Actinocorallia herbida: one gene and its partner. The protein of the gene in region 1 interacts with the protein of each later gene in a pairwise test. Links are inferred from orthologs where the notes say so. Each region holds a gene or a part of one and is shown on either strand. Other genes may lie near its edges.

The links. The genes of interacting proteins can lie anywhere in the genome.
Region 2: the proteins of EDD29_RS42245 (region 1) and dnaE interact in binary tests that used the Escherichia coli proteins (3 or more experiments, as listed by UniProt). The link is inferred for Actinocorallia herbida from one-to-one orthologs.

The regions. Positions count from the first base shown.
Region 1 is NZ_RJKE01000001.1:9,262,462-9,265,673, reverse strand. What follows is about bases 14-2,982. They hold EDD29_RS42245 (DNA polymerase III subunit gamma and tau), read right to left. Parts: upstream 2,559-2,982; coding sequence 468-2,558; downstream 14-467. Other genes in these bases: EDD29_RS42235 (DUF952 domain-containing protein), read left to right, coding at 2,723-2,982; EDD29_RS42250 (YbaB/EbfC family nucleoid-associated protein), read right to left, coding at 14-283. Also shown: more of EDD29_RS42250, read right to left, coding at 1-13; more of EDD29_RS42235, read left to right, coding at 2,983-3,043. UniProt on the Escherichia coli protein: Part of the beta sliding clamp loading complex, which hydrolyzes ATP to load the beta clamp onto primed DNA to form the DNA replication pre-initiation complex.
Region 2 is NZ_RJKE01000001.1:8,523,567-8,527,930, forward strand. What follows is about bases 155-4,275. They hold dnaE (DNA polymerase III subunit alpha), read right to left. Parts: upstream 3,946-4,275; coding sequence 355-3,945; downstream 155-354. Other genes in these bases: EDD29_RS38655 (2'-5' RNA ligase family protein), read left to right, coding at 155-377; EDD29_RS38665 (GH25 family lysozyme), read right to left, coding at 4,038-4,275. Outside these bases: more of EDD29_RS38655, read left to right, coding at 1-154; more of EDD29_RS38665, read right to left, coding at 4,276-4,364. UniProt on the Escherichia coli protein: DNA polymerase III is a complex, multichain enzyme responsible for most of the replicative synthesis in bacteria. This DNA polymerase also exhibits 3' to 5' exonuclease activity. The alpha chain is the DNA polymerase catalytic subunit.

The sequences.
Region 1 (3,212 bases):
GGAGCTCGGCGGCGGCGCGCGCCGCGTCCCGGATCGCCGCGATCACCAGGTCGGCGACCGTCTCCGCGGTCTCGGCGGGGTCTCCCCCGTCGATCGCCTTCGGGTCGATGACCAGCGCGGTGATCTCGCCCTGGCCGTTCATCGTCGCCTTGACCAGGCCGCCGCCAGAGGTCCCCTCGACCTCCGCGTCGGCCAGCTCCTGCTGCGCCGCGAACAGCTGCTGCTGCACCGCCTGCGCCTGCTCCAGCAACCGCTGCATGTCGAAACCGGGCTCCACGGCCATCCCCCTCCACCGACTCGGACTCCGAGCCTACGACGTCCCGCTCGATTCCGATACGACCCGGCCCCTGACCCATGACGAACCGTACGCGACCGGACACGGCTACCGGACGCCCTGGGGGTGTCCAGGCGTGGACGCGCCAGAACCCGATGTGGGTGGTGATCGGCTGCCGGTGGGGTCTGCGGGGTCAGGAGGTGGGGACCTCGCCGATGATCTGGCCGCCGAGTTCACGTTGGATCAGGGCGAGGCCGAAATCGGCCCTGCCGAGGCCGTCGGACTCGTCGAGGTCGTCGGGGCCGTCAGGGGGCGGGGGGAGCGGGTCGTCCGGTGCGGGGGCTGCGGGCGCGGGGCCCTTCGGCGGCTGCGGGGCCTGGGCGGCGGCGGGCGGGCGCGGGGCCTGGGGGCGTGGCGGCTCGGGCGCGGCGGCCGGGGCCGGGGCGGGCGCGGCGGGGCGGGGGGCGTCCCAGACAGCGGGCGGCGCGGCGGCGGGCGGGCGCGGCGGGGCCGCGGGCAGCGACCCGCCGAGCACCGCCTCGATCCGCCACTCCACGCCGAACAGTTCCTTGAGCACCTCGGCGAGCACCCCGTCACGGCGGCCGTTGACGAAGTTCTTGCGCTTGCCCTCGTGGTCGAACGCGATCGTCAGCAGGTTGCCCTCGACCGAGGCGGGGGCCACCCCCTCCATGATCGACATCCAGGCGACCCGGCTGCGGCGCTGCACCGACTCGAGGATCCGCGGCCAGTGCTGGCGGATCCCGTGCACGTCGACACCGCCGCCGCCACCCGTCGGGGCCTGCGCGGCCGCGGGCTGAGCGGGGGCGCCCCATCCGTCCTCGGCCGGCCTGGGGTCGGACCGCGGCGCGGCGGCCGGGGCCCTCGGAGGCTCGGGCGCGGCGGGCGTCGGCGCGGGAGCGGGCTCGTCGGCCCAGTCGGCGACCTTCGGCGGCTGCTGCGCGGGCTGCGGGCGCGCCGCCTCGACGGGCGGGGCCGGAGGCGTCGGCGCCTGCGCGGCCGGGCGGGCGGGGGCGGGCGCCGGGGGCGCCGCCGGAGCCTGACGGGCCGGGGCCGAAGGCGGGGACGGCAGGGCACCGCCCGAAGGAGGCGCGTAAGAACCAGCCGGAGGACCCGAGCGCTCAACGCGGTCCAACCGGGCGAGCAGCGCGGATTCGTTGCCGTAGGCGCCCGGCAGAAGGATCCGGGCGGAGATCAGCTCAAGGAGAAGCCGCGGAGACGTCGCCCCGCGCATCTCGGTAAGGCCGCTGTGCATGAGGTCGGCGGCCCTGGTGAGGTCGGCCGGGCCCATCGCCGCGGCCTGGACCTTCATCCTGTCGAGTTCGTCGGCGGGACCGTCGATCAGCCCCGTCGTCGTCGCCTCAGGCACGTTCGCCATGATCACCAGATCGCGGAAGCGGCCGAGGAGGTCGGCGGCGAAGCGGCGCGGGTCCTGGCCGCTCTCGATCACCCGGTCGATCGCGGCGAAGACGGCGGCCCCGTCACGCTGGGCGAACGCGTCGACGACCTCGTCCAGCAGGGCGGCGTCGGTGTACCCGAGCAGGGAGACGGCCCGCGCGTAGGTGATGCCCGCCTCGTCGGATCCGGCGAGGAGCTGGTCGAGGATCGACAGGGAGTCGCGCGCCGAGCCCGCGCCGGCCCGCACGACCAGCGGCAGCGCCGCCTCCTCGAACGGCACGTCCTCCGCGCCGAGGATCTCCTCCAGCAGCTCCTGGAGGGTCTTCGGCGGGATCAGCCGGAACGGGTAGTGGTGGGTCCGCGACCGGATCGTCCCGATGACCTTCTCGGGCTCGGTCGTCGCGAACACGAACTTCAGGTGCGGCGGAGGCTCCTCGACCAGCTTCAGGAGGGCGTTGAACCCCTCCCGGGTGACCATGTGGGCCTCGTCGATGATGTAGATCTTGAACCGCGCGGAGACCGGCGAGAAGAAGGCGCGTTCCCGGAGATCACGGGCGTCGTCGACACCACCGTGCGAGGCCGCGTCGATCTCTATGACGTCGAGGTGGCCGGCGCCGCCGGGGCCGAGCGCCACACAGGAATCGCAGACCCCGCAGGGGTCGGGCGTGGGGCCCTGCTCGCAGTTCAGGGAGCGGGCGAGGATCCGGGCACTGGAGGTCTTGCCGCAGCCGCGCGGCCCGCTGAACAGGTAGGCGTGGTTGACCCGACCGTTGCGCAGGGCCTGCTGGAGCGGTTCGGCCACATGTTCCTGCCCCTTGAGCTCACCGAAGGTGGCCGGGCGGTACTTGCGGTAGAGAGCCAGACTCATCTAGGGGATCCGTCCGTCTCGACGAAAAGGACCCCTCGCACACCCGCCAGAGCCTGTTTATCCTTGCTGCCTTCCGGCCCTGGGGAGGTTCACAAGATGACGCCATGCGAGGGGTCTGCCCCGAGTCTATGGCATCCGGCCGCCCCACCCGTACAGTCCGGAGAATGTCCTCCATCTTCCATGTCGCCGACCGCTCGGCTTGGGCCGCGACCACCCCTTCGACCCCCTACGCCTGGTCCTCCCGCGACCTCCCCTTGACCGAGGCCGGCTTCATCCACTGCTGCACCGAGCCCCAGCTCCCCCACGTCCTCACCACCTACTACGCCGACGCCGACCCCGCCACCCTCTGCCTCCTGGAGATCGACCCCTCATCCCTGGACGTCCGCTACGAGCCCGCCCCCACCGGCGACCTCTTCCCCCACCTCTACTCCCCCCTCCCCCTCTCGTCCGTAATCCGTGTTCTCCCACTCCCCAACACCCGCTAGACTCTCCCACGGAGGATTCGCCTAGTGGCCTAGGGCGCACGCTTGGAAAGCGTGTTGGGTGCAAGCCCTCACGAGTTCGAATCTCGTATCCTCCGCCAGTGCCTCGCCGGGCACGTAACGAGGGCCTCGCACGGGAAACCGCAGCTGAGGCCCTCGTTTGTTTCCCGGC
Region 2 (4,364 bases), 740 kb from region 1 along the record:
TCGCGCACCTGGCCCGCGCCGCCACCATGATCGACCCGTTCCGGGTGCGGCTGCGCGGCACCGGCACGTTCCGGCCGGTGACCCCCGTGGTGTTCCTCCAGGTGGCCGAGGGCATCGGCCCGTGCTCACTGCTGGAGGAGAAGCTCCGCCGCCCGCCGCTGGAGCGGGAGCTGTTCTTCCCCTACCACCCGCACGTGACGGTCGCGCACAACCTCGACGAGGAGGCCCTGGACCGCGCGTTCAAGGAACTCGCCGACTTCCACGCGGTCTTCGAGTGCACGTCCTTCCAGCTGTCCGTGCACGGAGGGGACGAGGACTGGCGCCACGTCCGCTCCTTCCCCCTCGGCCCCCGCGTCACTGCTCCACGAGTGCGGTAGGCCCGAGCAGCACCTTCAGGTCGCCCGCGAACGCCCCGTACTCCAGGGTCACCTCGTAGTCCGGCAGGTTGATCATCACGATCCTGCGGTTCAGCATCTCCAGCCGCAGATGGACGGGGTTGCCGCCCGGGTGCGCCTTCAGGATCCGCTTCAGCTCGTCGATCAGGTCGGGGTTCACCCGCTCCTCGCGCAGCCCGATGACGATCGGGGTCTTGCCGTCGGCGCGGGCCGTGGAGATGTCGAGGAACTCGATGCCCGTCGCGGTGAACGAGACCGTCGCGTCCTCGCCGTTGTCGCGGGTCTTGATCCGGCCCGTCACCGAGACGACGAGGTCGGGCGCGAGGTTCGGCCCGTAGAGCTGGTAGGTCTGCGGGAAGCAGGGCACCTCGATCGAGCCGTCGTGGTCCTCGATCTTGAGGATCGCCCAGACGTTGCCCTGCTTGGTGACCTTCTTGTCGACGCCCGAGATGATCCCGGCGATCCGGAACTCGCCGCGGTGGTCGACCTGGCCGTCCAGGATCTGGACGATCGTGTAATCCCGGTTCTTCTCCAGGATCCGTTCCGCCCCGTTGAGCGGGTGGTCCGACACGTACAGGCCGAGCATCTCCCGCTCGAAGGCGAGTTTGGTCTTCTTGTCCCATTCCACGTCGGGCACGATGACGGTGAAGGCGTCGGCGGATCCGTCGTCGGCGTCCTCGAAGGCGCCGAACAGGGAGTCCTGTCCCATCGCCTCCTTCTTCTTGACGTCGATGACGGAGTCGATCGCGGTGTCGTGCACCTGGATCAGGCCGAACCTGGGGTGGCCCAGGTCGTCGAAGGCGCCCGCCTTGATCAGGGATTCGATCGTCCTCTTGTTGCAGACGATCTGCGGGACCTTCTTGAGGAAGTCGTTGAAATCGGCGAACCTGCCCTGCTCGGTCCGCGCGGCGATGATCCCGTTGATCGCGTTCTCACCGACGTTCTGGACCGCGCCGAGCCCGAACCGCACGTCGTCGCCGACGGCCGCGAAGCGCAGCAGCGACTCGTTGACGTCCGGCGGCAGCACCTTCAGCTTCATCCGGCGGCATTCCGCGAGATAGATCGCCATGCGGTCCTTGTTGGTGCCGACGGACGTCAGCAGGGCCGCCATGTACTCGGCCGGATAGTTCGCCTTCAGATAGGCGGTCCAGTACGAGACGAGCCCGTATCCGGCGGTGTGGGACTTGTTGAAGCCGTAGGACGAGAACGGTTCGAGGACGTCCCAGACGGCTTTCGCCATCTCCTCGGTGTACCCGTTGTCGACCATTCCGGAGGAGAAGGTGGCCCACTGCTTGTCCATCTCCTCCTTCTTCTTCTTGCCCATCGCGCGCCGGAGGATGTCGGCGCCGCCGAGGGTGTAGCCGGCGAGCTGCTGCGCGATGGCCATGACCTGCTCCTGGTACACGACCAGGTGGTAGGTGGTCCCCAGGATCGGCTCGAGCGCGTCCTTGAGACCCGGGTGGATCGGCACGATGTCCTGCTGCCCGGCCTTGCGCAGCGCGTAGTTCACGTGCGCGTTCGCGCCCATCGGACCCGGCCGGCCCAGCGCCAGCACCGACGAGATGTCCTCGAACCGGGCCGGGGCGATCAGCTTCGTCAGGTCGCGCATCATCGAGGAGTCGAGCTGGAACACGCCGAGGGTCTCGCCGCGGGCGAGCAGCTCGTAGGTGGTCTTGTCGTCCAGCCCCAGGTTGAGCATGTCGATGTCGACGCCGCGGTTCTTCTTGATGTTCTCGACCGCGTCGCCGAGGACGGTGAGGTTGCGCAGGCCCAGGAAGTCCATCTTCAGGGCGCCCATGTTCTCGCTGGACGGCCCGTCGAAGCCGGTGATGCGGGCGCCGTCGTCGGGGCGCATGACGACCGGCATGACGTCCACGAGGGGCTGCGAGGAGATGATGACGCCCGCGGCGTGCACGCCGGTGGTCCTGGTCAGGCCCTCCAGGCCGAGCGCGGTGTCCATGACCCGCTTGACGTCCTGGTCGTCCTCGTACAGGGACCGCAGCTCCGACGCCTCGGCGTACCTGTCGTGCTTGGGGTCGAAGACTCCCGTCAGAGGGATCTCCTTGCCCATCACCGCGGGCGGGAACGCCTTGGTGATCTTCTCGCCCACCGCGAAGGGGTAGCCGAGCACTCGGGCGGAGTCCTTGACGGCCTGCTTGGACTTGATCGTCATGAACGTCACGATCAGCGCGACGTTCTCCTCGCCGTACCGCTCGGTGACGTACCGGATCATGTCGCCGCGCCGACGCTCGTCGAAGTCCAGGTCGACGTCGGGAGGGGAGATGCGCTCGGGGTTCAGGAACCGCTCGAACAGCAGGGAGTGCTCGATCGGGTCGAGCTCGGTGATCCGGGTGACGTAGGCCACCATCGAACCCGTCGCCGAGCCTCGTCCGGGGCCGACCCAGATGCCGTTGTCGCGGGCGTACCGGCAGATGTCGGCGACCACGAGGAAGTAGCCGGGGAAGCCCATGTTCTCGATGACGCCGAGCTCGTACTCGATCCGCTCGGTGATGTGCGCGGGGACCGGCTCGCCGTACCGCTCGGCCGCGCCCCGGTGCGACTCCTTGCGCAGCCAGCTCATCTCGGTCTCGCCCTCGGGGACCGGGAACTTGGCGTACAGGTCGCGGAAGGCGAAGACGTCGTCGTAGGACTCGACCCGCTCGGCGATGAGCAGGGTGTTCTTGCAGCCGTCCTGCCAGACGTCCGAGGTCGGGTTGATGCCGCGCATCTCGTCGGCGGAGCGCACGTAGTAGCCGCCGCCGGAGAACCGGAACCGGTCCGGCGCGCTGATCAGGGAGTTCGTGCCGACGCACAGGAGGGCGTCGTGGGCGGTCGCCTGGTCCTCGGTGACGTAGTGGGAGTCGTTCGTCACCAGCGGCGGGATGCCCAGCTGCTTGCCGAGCCTGAGCAGGTCGTCGCGGACGCCCCGCTCGATCGAGATGCCGCCGTGGTCCATCAGCTCGAGGAAGTAGTTCTCCTTGCCGAAGATGTCCTGGTACTTCGCCGCGTGCTCGAGCGCCTTGTCGTACTGGCCGAGCCGCAGCCGCGTCTGGACGGCCCCCGACGGGCAGCCCGTGGTCGCGATGATCCCCTCGTGGTAGAGGTCGAACAGCTCGTCGTCCATCCGGGGGTACTTCTTCATCCGGCCCTCGAAGTTGGCCAGCGAGGAGATCCGGAAGAGGTTGCGCAGCCCCTGCGCGGTGTAGGCCCACATCGTCTTGTGCAGGTACGTGCCGGACGCCGACACGTCGCCGCCGAGCCCCGTCTGGTCGTTCGACTTCCGCTGGTGCGGCTCGCCCCAGAACACCGGCTGCTTGTGGAACCGGGACTCGGGGCTCACATAGCCCTCGATGCCGATGATCGGCTTGACCCCGGAGCCCTTGGCCTTCTTGTGGAACTCGTACGCCCCGTGCAGGTTCCCGTGGTCGCTCATCGCGATCGCGGGCATGCCGAGCTCGGCCGCCCGGTCCGTCAGCTTCCCGACCTTCGCCGCACCGTCGAGCATCGAGTACTCGGTATGAACATGCAGGTGAACGAAGGAATCAGCCATGATCAGCAGACCTCTCACAGGGCGGACGGGGGCCGTCTTACCCTAGCGCCGCCGCCGCCCTGCCCGGGCTCGAACGGCCCGGCCCCGACCCCTCAGCGGGTGATCGGGAGCGTGGTCTTGGAGGTGTTGTTGGGCTTGCCCGGGTCGAGGATGCCGGGGGTCTGGAGGCCCAGGGTGACGGTGGGCTTGCTGCCCGCCTTGAGCTGCTTGGTGACGGTGAACCAGACCTTGAAGGTCTTGGCGCCCTTGGCGGGAATGTTCGGATAGACGCACTTGAGGCCGTAGGAGGCCTTGGTGCACGCCTTGGGGAAGCTGCGGAGCTTGAGCTTCTTGGCGGGGAACTTCACGTACACGCGGGTGGTGCCGCTGGCGTCGGGGCCCTTGTTGGTGACCTCGACCTTGAAGGACGCCTTCTTGCC